Regions from separate parts of the Polaromonas sp. P1_G1 genome, predicted to be linked through region 1. Evidence: predicted binding sites of a transcription regulator. Region 1 holds the regulator's gene; each other region holds the start of a gene.
What was found. The regulator sigma-54, encoded in region 1, starts transcription at its own class of promoters, with help from an activator protein. The targets are predictions, from matches to a motif close to TGGCANGNAANCTGCTTT.

Region 1 (2,200 bases):
ACGCGCACGTCGGGCCAGCGCGTGTCGACGCTGGGCCGCACGTCGTCGAACTTGGCGCGGAAGCGGTCGGCGATGGCGTCCTTGATCTTCAGCGCCGCGAAGTTCAGGCTCTGCAGCGGGCTGTGCTGGGCGGTGATCTCAACCTTGAAGGTCTGCTTGGGCGTGAACCAGATTTCCCAGGCCACGTTGGCGGCGGCGTTGTAAAGGTCTTGTTCACTGCGGTACTGGTTGTGCTGCAACTCGATCAGCACGCGCTGGGCCAGGCGGCTGTGCAGGTTGAGCTGCAGCGCGTCGCGCCAGGAAGCCTGCAACTGCACGCCGGCGCGCCAGGCCTTGCCCTGGATGCCGGTGACGCGCTGCACCTCGGTGGCCAGCAAGGCCTCGACGCCGGCGGCGCACGGTAAAAACAATTGGAGCTGGTTCATGTCGGACTCTTCAAAAGGGCTGCTGGAAATTCGATTATCGGGATGCAGGGCAAGGCGCACGGAGCGCAGGAACCGGAATGCACTTGGGTGCATGAGGATTCCGAGCACCGCGCAACGCCGCCATGCGCCCGAGAATCGGATTTACAGTGATTTGCGTAAATTAGCCGGCGCGATGCGCAAAGCCTCTCGGTACTTGGCCACGGTGCGGCGCGCGCATTCGATGCCCTGCTCCTTGAGCATTTCGGAAATCTGGTTGTCGCTGAGCGGCTTTTTCAGGCTCTCGGAGGAGACGAACTGCTTGATCAGCGCGCGCACGGCGGTGCTGGAAGCGTTGCCGCCGGTTTCGGTGCCCAGCGCGGAGCCGAAGAAGTATTTGAGCTCAAAAGTGCCGAAGGGCGTGCCCATGTACTTGGCGGTGGTCACGCGCGAAATCGTAGACTCATGCAGGCCCAGTTCGTCGGCGATCTCGCGCAGCACCAGCGGGCGCATGGCGAGTTCGCCGTGCGTGAAGAAGTTTTTCTGCCGCTCGACGATGGCSSTGCTCACGCGCAGGATGGTGTCAAACCGCTGCTGGATGTTCTTGATGAACCAGCGCGCCTCCTGCAGACGCTGCTGCAGCGCCTGGCCGCCCTGGCCCTTGTGCTGCTTGAGGGCGTTGGCGTAGATGTCGTGCACGCGCAGGCGCGGCATTACGTCGCCGTTGAGCGAGACCTTGAACCCCCGGCCCGACTTCACGACGATGACGTCGGGCACGATCAGGTTGCGCTCCACGTTCACGAAGCGGCGGCCGGGTTTGGGGTCGAGCCGGCCTATCACGGCAATCGCACCCCGGACGGCGGCTTCGGTGAATCCGCACAGGTGCGACAGGCGCTTCAGGTCGCGCTTGGCCAGCAGTTCCATGGGTTGCTTGCACATGGCGATGGCGGCGCGGGTCTCTTCGCAGTCTTTGCAGTCCAGCAGCTGCAGGCCCAGGCATTCGGCCAGGTTGCGCGCGCCCACGCCGGCCGGCTCCATGTGGTGCAGCAGCTTGAGCGCCATGGCAAAACGCTGCTCGAGGTCCTCAGCCTGTTCCAGGTCGTCCCCGGCCAGGCCCGCCGCGAGCGAGGCCAGGCTGTCTTCGAGGTAGCCGTCGTCGTTGAGCGACTCGATCAGGAAATGCAGGGCCGCGCGGTCTTCCTCGGACAGGCGCAGGCCCAGCGACTGGCGGTGCAAATGGTCTTGCAGCGACTCGTGGGCGCCCGTCAGGTCGGAGGCCTCGGTGTCGCCCTCGTCATTGTTGTTCTTGCGGGCCGGCGCATCACTGCCCCATTCGCTGTCGTCGGGCGTGGTCTCCACCGTGCCGTCGCCTTCCCAGCTTTCCTCGAGCTTGGGTTCGGCGCTGACTTCGGCTTCGCCTGCGGCTGAAATGCCAGCGTCCTCAGTGCCGCCGCTCGGCGACTCCGCCGCGGATTCAAACTCGCGGCTGTCCTGGCTGACCGGCGTGTTGAGGTGCTCCAGGCCGAACTCCTCGCGCACCGCGGTCTCTTCCGCCACCTCGAGAAACGGGTTTTCGTCGAGCATCTGCTCGACTTCCTGGCTCAGCTCGAGCGTCGACAGCTGCAGCAGCCGTATCGACTGCTGCAGCTGGGGCGTCAGCGCAAGGTGCTGCGAGACGCGGAGCGAGAGGCCCTGCTTCATGTCAAGGAGCTTTGATCGAAGCGCAGAAAAAGTGCGAGCAGGGGCCGCGGAACTGGCTTTGCCAGGCCGCAGGCGCCGCCCCCTCGGGGGGGAGGGAG
Region 2 (2,200 bases), on a different contig from region 1:
GTAGATGGGCGTTGCCTATGTTGAAATGCGCAGCGGCTGAATCCGGTTTGTGCTTGATGGCCTCCAGATAGGCGCCCAGTGCACTCTGAGTGTCGCCACGATCCAGCAGGATGTTGCCGCGGTTGAAATGGGCCCGCGCGAGCGTCGGCGCCAAGCCAATAGCTGATTCATAACAGCTTAAAGCTTCGTCCACTTGGCCTTGTTGTTCAAGCAGCATGCCTTTGTCCAGCCATTGCCCGGCATCCAGGGCGGAATCTGAAGCCGCGTCGCCGATGGATCTCGAGGAGGTGCTTGCGCGTTGCGCGAATCGATCAAAAAGGCCCATGGTTCGCTGACTCTGTAGGCCACTGGCGTTGGCCGGGATTGCGTGAATCAAGCGTCGGCTAGAGCGTCAGCGCTTGGTCTTTGGTGCGAAACGTTGCTGATTCTATAATCAGCGCACGAGCAACACTATCAGGGATCGATATGGCATTGGCTTGGTTTGACGCCGGCGAGGCAAAAAAATTCGGCGCGTCTCTTGCGCAGTTTTTCCTGGAAAAAATTCCCAAGGTAGCGGAAAAGAAGGACAAGGAATTTGCCCAGAAGGTCGATTACACCCTGGAAAAAATGGCGGTGCAGATTGTTCAATTCAAAGCACAGCATAAATTGAACACCTACAAGAAAGCCCAGCTTGGAAACGTTTTCAAGTGGGCGCTTCTCGATGCCGGCATTTCAGCAGACTACGCGGACGAGATGACGCGTTGGGTGATTCAGCGGGTTGGATAGAGGCTCGGAGCTGCCCATTTTGGCATGACAAAAGTGTCACGTCGAAAATTCAAGGTGACAAAATCTGCGTCAAAAACCCTGTTTTCCCAGCGATCTCCACGGCAGGAACAGGTGTTCAAGAGGGGGCCCGGTACTGGCATGAAAACTGCTGAGTTTTAGGGCCTTTTTGGTTTTTATTGCTTTTCATCTAAGGAGTTTTTCATGAAACGTTCCCTCCAGCAGGGTTTTACCCTGATCGAATTGATGATCGTTGTCGCGATCATCGGTATTCTGGCCGCCGTGGCTTTGCCTGCTTACCAGGACTACATGGTTCGCGCCAAAATGTCTGAAGTGATCCTGGCTGGTTCCTCTGGCCGTACGGCTGTCGCGGAAACCTACGCACAGAAGAACACCATGACGCTGACGGCGCTTTCGATGGGTGTGCAGAATCAAAGTTCGAAGTATGTGGCTTCCGTGACCTATAGCGGTGCAAGTGCCACCCAGGGTGACATCATCGTGACGACCACCAGCACCTCTGGCCTGCCTACCGGTGCTTCCGGCAAAACGGTGGTGCTGCGTGGCACGGTTACAGACACGAGTACCGGCCAGGTGAAGTGGAGCTGCGGTGGTGGCACCAGCCCTGTTGAAGCCAAGTACCTGCCAAGTTCTTGCAAAGACTTCTGATCGATTGAATTGTCAAAAAAGCCCCTTGGCCTTTCGCCAAGGGGCTTTTTTCTTTGCCTCTACGCTCTCCATTTTCATGCGAACTTCGCACATCATTGCGCTGGCTGCACTCGTCGTCAGTTCAGTTCTTGTGGCCGTTTATTGGCCAGGTTTGCAAGGAGGCTTCTTTTTCGATGACGGACCCAGCATCCTCTTTGCGCAAGGCGTGCGCCTGGAAAACCTTTCGCTGGAGTCGATTCATCAAGCGCTCCTGAGCGGCGGCGCGGGCCCTTCCGGGCGTCCGGTAGCCCAACTGAGTTTTGCGCTCAATTATTATTTCAGCGGCTTCAATCCGCTTGTGTTCAAGGCGACCAATCTTGCGATCCACCTGGCTTGTGGTTTCCTGGTGTTTTGCCTGGCGCACCGCATCCTGACCACCGCCACGTCCGTGGCGAAACAAAGTAACACGCTGATCGCATCCGGCGCGGTGGCTGCCTTGTGGCTGCTGCAGCCTATCCAGCTTCTTCCTGTTCTGCTCGTGGTGCAGCGCATGACGAGTTTGTCCGCTTTTTTTCTTCTCGCCGCCCTGCTGCTTCATATATGCGGACGGGAACGAGGTGGCCAGACCGGTGCCGCCTGGATCCTGTTGGCGTGGGCGATTTTCTGGCCGCTGTCTTTTCTCAGCAAGGAAACAGGCGTACTTTTGCCTCTGTTTGTGCTCGCCTGGGAGGTGACTCTGCGCAAAGCCTCCTTTGGCAGGCTGGATCGTTTTGCCCTTGGCTTTATTGCCTTG
Region 3 (2,200 bases), on a different contig from region 1:
TCTTCAACCCAACATGAGCCGTGGAACCGGCTTTGCCGGGCCACAGGCGAGCGGCCCCCTCGGGGGGCAGGGAGCGACACGAAGTGCGCGACCGTGGGGGCACGTTTCTTGCACTTACGGCTCCATGACACCGTCCCAATCCCTGCGCCTTGTCATCATCGCCCCGGACCTGCTGGAGTCCGTGTCCGATGACGCCCATGCGCGGGAACTGGCCGAGCGCTCGCGCCAGCTGCGCATCGGCCTGCTGGAAAACGGTTACAACATCGTCGCGGTGCTCCCAGCCGACACCTTCCTGGATGAACGCCTGGCGCAGCTGCAGCCCGACATGATCATCGTGGACGCCGAAAGTGAAGCCCGCGACTCCCTGGAGCATGTGGTGATGGCGACGCGGGACGCCCGGCGGCCCATCGTACTGTTCACCAATGACAACGACACCAGCCACGTCAAGGACGCCGTCGCCGCCGGGGTGTCGGCCTATGTGGTGGCCGGCCTGTCCCCGGACCGCATCCGTCCCATCCTGGACGTGGCCATGGCGCGCTTTGAGCACGAGCAGGGCTTGCGCAAGGAACTGGCGCACGCCAAAACCGAGCTGCATGAGCGCAAGGTCATAGACCGGGCCAAGGGCATGCTGATGCAGCGCCAGGGACTCTCGGAGCAGGCCGCCTACGAAAAGCTGCGCAAGGCCGCCATGGACAAGGGCCTGCGGCTGGGTGACGTGGCCCAGCGCATGCTGGACGCCCTGGACCTGCTGGGCTGATTCGCTCGCCGGGCCGACCGACCACCCTCAATTGGTGCAGCGCACAAATCAGGTGCACCATCGGCATCCACATCGCGGCGCTTCGCCCATGTGAGGTTTTTTTCAGGGAGTGTGTGATTGCAAGCACAAGAAGACTTCCCTGGCATCTCCACTCTCAAGAACAACTCTTTTGGCAACGCTGGCCAACCCTGGCACAGCTTTTGCAATGCCCTAGGCACTGGTCAATGATGGCCATCCGGCACAGCACTTCAACGGCGAAGTGTGTGGTGCCCCAAGGAACAAAGGCGTTCGCACCCTGCATCACGTTTGACGTGGCTGCCCGGGTCGAGCGCCTTTTTTGTTTTGTCTTTTGCTTTTTTTACCTGGAGCCGACACATGACTGAACTGCTGAAATCTTCGCTGACACGCCGCACCGTGCTGCAGGCCGCGGCCGTGGGCGCCGTGGGCATCAACCCCGCCCTGCGCGCCGCCGTGTATGCACAGGGATCGGACGCGCCCGAGAAAAAGGAAGTCAAGATCGGCTTCATCCCCCTGACCGACTGCGCCTCGGTGGTGATGGCCTCGGTGCTGGGCATAGACCAGAAATACGGCGTCAAGATCATCCCGACCAAGGAAGCCAGCTGGGCCGGCGTGCGCGACAAGCTGGTCAACGGTGAACTGGACTTCGCCCATGTGCTTTACGGCCTGGTCTACGGCGTGCACATGGGCACGGCCGGCCCCAAGAAGGACATGGCCGTGCTGATGACACTCAACAACAACGGCCAGGCCATCACGCTGTCGAAGAAGCTCGCCGACAAGGGCGCTGTCGACGGCGCGGGCCTGGCCAAGCTCATGGCCAGCGACAAGCGCGAATACACCTTCGCCCAGACCTTTCCCACCGGCACGCACGCCATGTGGCTGTACTACTGGCTGGCCGCAAACGGCATCAACCCGATGAAGGACGCCAAGGTCATCACCGTGCCGCCGCCGCAGATGGTGGCCAATATGCGCGTGGGCAATATGGACGGCTTCTGCGTGGGCGAGCCCTGGGGCCACCGCGCCATCATCGACGGCATAGGCGTGACCGCCGTCACCACCCAGGACGTCTGGAAGGACCACCCTGAAAAAGTGCTGGGCACCACCGCCGACTTCGTCAAGAAATACCCCAACACCGCGCGCGCCGTCACCGCCGCCATCATCGAGGCCGGCAAATGGATTGACGCCAGCCTCTCCAACAAGAACAAGATGGCCGAAACCGTGGCCGACAAGAGCTACGTCAACACCAGCGTCGACGCCATCAACCAGCGCATCCTTGGCCGCTACCAGAACGGCATGGGCAAGACCTGGGACGACCCCAACTACATGAAGTTCTACAACGACGGCGCGGTGAGCTTCCCTTACCTCTCCGACGGCATGTGGTTCCTCACGCAGCACAAGCGCTGGGGCCTGATCAAGGAGCATCCC
Region 4 (2,200 bases), on a different contig from region 1:
CGTGCTTGATGATGCCGCCGATGTAGTACAGCGCGAAGTCGGACAGGCCTGCGTAGCCGTCGCCGGCGAACAGGTTTTTGCCATCTTTCCAGATGGACTGGTGAACGTGCATGCCGGAACCGTTGTCGCCGACGATGGGCTTGGGCATGAAGGTCGCGGTCTTGCCGTYGGCATTGGCCACGTTCTGCACCACGTACTTCAGGATCTGCGTCCAGTCGGCGCGCTGCACCAGCGTGCTGAACTTGGTGCCGATTTCATTCTGGCCGGCGCCGGCGACTTCGTGGTGGAACACTTCGACGGGAATGCCCAGCGATTCGAGGATCAGGGCCATCTCGGCGCGCATGTCCTGCGTGCTGTCGACGGGAGGAACGGGGAAGTAGCCGCCCTTGACGGTCGGGCGGTGGCCGCGGTTGCCGCCTTCGAGCTTGGCGCCCGAATTCCAGGGAGCTTCGTACTCTTCGATCTTGAAGAAGGTGCCCGACATGTCGGTGTTCCAACGCACGTCGTCAAAAATGAAGAATTCGGGTTCAGGACCGAAGTAAGCGGTGTCGCCCAGGCCGGAAGCCTTGAGGTAGGCTTCGGCGCGCTGCGCGATGGAACGCGGGTCGCGGTCATAGGCCTTGCCGTCAGCGGGCTCGAGCACGTCGCAGCTCATGAACAGCGTCGTTTCTTCAAAGAAAGGATCGATGTTGGCTGTTTTGGGGTCAGGCATCAGCTGCATGTCGGAGGCTTCAATGCCCTTCCAGCCGGCAACCGAAGAACCGTCGAAGGCGTGGCCCGACGTGAATTTGTCTTCGTCAAAGTGGGACACGGGCACGGTCACGTGCTGCTCTTTGCCCCGGGTGTCGGTGAAACGGAAGTCAACGAACTTGACTTCGTTTTCCTTGACCATTTTCATGACGTCTGCGACGGTCTTTGCCATCAAAATCTCCTGTGCTGGATGGGTGGTTGAAAATTATCTTCAGGCCTGTTGAATGCACTTTTTGTGCCAAAGCCGTTGGCTCTACGCTTTCCTGCCAAGCCTCGGATTGTGCCGTTATCTGGCCTCACTTCCAGCCTTGGCGAGGCTGAAAAGAGAAAAAACACCTTGCCGTAACGGTTGCACCATTTAAGTGCGTCACTCCAAATGCACCTTTTAAGTGCAAAAAATCAACGCACCAACTCGGGGCCGAACTTGAGGTCAAATTTGTGCAGGCCGGCGAGCATGGCGGGATAGGCCAGATTCACCGCCTCGGGCGCGCCTTTGACGCCCAGCTCAATATGGCGGCCGTATTCCGGGTGGTCCACGCTGGGCAGGCTGAAGACCTTGACGCCGGCATGCGCCGCTTCAATGGCGAGCATCAGCGGCGTGAGCATGGCTTCCATGGACCCAAAAATGATCACCGATTTTTCGGTGTAAGGCGACTTTTGGTGCAGATGGGCATAGTGCGTGTCGAGCGCCCATTCGATCATCGGCCAGGCCATGACGGGGAAACCGGGAACAAAGTGAACCGCCCCCAGCCCCGCCCGGCAGGTAAAGCCGGGAATCTTGTTGTAGGGGTTCGGGATGATCTCCGCGCCCACCGGGAACACCCCCATGTTGAGGCGGTGGATGTTGTCGTCGCGGTCGGGCTCATAGGGCGTGCCCTGCTCCTTGGCCACGTCCGCCATGCGTTCGAGGATCAGGGTTTTGGCCGTGGGGTGCAAGGCCAGTTCGACCCCCAGCGCCTTCGCCGCGCACTGGCGGGTGTGGTCGTCGGGTGTGGCACCTATGCCGCCACAGGAAAACACCACGTCGCCGTTGTCGCGCGCCGCCGAGAAGGCGCGCGCCAGCGTGGCGGTGATGCGCGCCGGGTCGTCGCCCACATAGTCGGCATACGCCAGCTGCAGGCCGCGCGCGCCCAGCAGTTCAATGGTTTTGGGCAGGTGTTTGTCGGCGCGTTTGCCCGAGAGGATTTCGTCGCCGACGATGATGAGGCCGAAGTGAGGATTCATGTTCAGGGAATTCAAGGCAGGTGTAAATCGGGCTTGCCGCCCATGGAGCCAAAGCTGGGCGCTGGTCCCGGCAGGGCCTCGGGGGCCAGTTCCGCCGCCATGGACGTGATCGCCTCTTGCGCGAGTGGGTCCGGAACGAGCGCATTGTTCTTCTTGCGAAGCTGCTCCAGTGCGGCCAGGGTGTAGTGGGCAAACCAGAGGGATGAAAAGGCAAACACCAGGGTGT

Region 2: a site for sigma-54 is predicted at 900-917, ahead of AC1D1Y_RS15855 (pilin). Genes of this name have one in related genera too.
Region 3: a site for sigma-54 is predicted at 947-964, ahead of AC1D1Y_RS25440 (CmpA/NrtA family ABC transporter substrate-binding protein). Genes of this name have one in related genera too.
Region 4: a site for sigma-54 is predicted at 974-991, ahead of glnA (type I glutamate--ammonia ligase). Genes of this name have one in related genera too.

Annotation. Positions count from the first base shown of each region.
Region 1 is NZ_JBFUBU010000037.1:19,073-21,272, forward strand. It holds gene AC1D1Y_RS18255 (THUMP domain-containing class I SAM-dependent RNA methyltransferase) at 1-425, opposite strand, end outside; gene AC1D1Y_RS18260 (RNA polymerase factor sigma-54) at 567-2,102, opposite strand.
Region 2 is NZ_JBFUBU010000029.1:7,174-9,373, forward strand. It holds gene AC1D1Y_RS15845 (tetratricopeptide repeat protein) at 1-325, opposite strand, end outside; gene AC1D1Y_RS15850 (hypothetical protein) at 466-765, shown strand; gene AC1D1Y_RS15855 (pilin) at 967-1,428, shown strand; gene AC1D1Y_RS15860 (tetratricopeptide repeat protein) at 1,454-2,200, shown strand, end outside.
Region 3 is NZ_JBFUBU010000086.1:3,348-5,547, reverse strand. It holds gene AC1D1Y_RS25445 (ANTAR domain-containing response regulator) at 125-757, shown strand; gene AC1D1Y_RS25440 (CmpA/NrtA family ABC transporter substrate-binding protein) at 1,133-2,200, shown strand, end outside.
Region 4 is NZ_JBFUBU010000007.1:86,131-88,330, reverse strand. It holds gene glnA (type I glutamate--ammonia ligase) at 1-922, opposite strand, end outside; gene AC1D1Y_RS04700 (competence/damage-inducible protein A) at 1,150-1,974, opposite strand; gene AC1D1Y_RS04695 (EI24 domain-containing protein) at 1,986-2,200, opposite strand, start outside.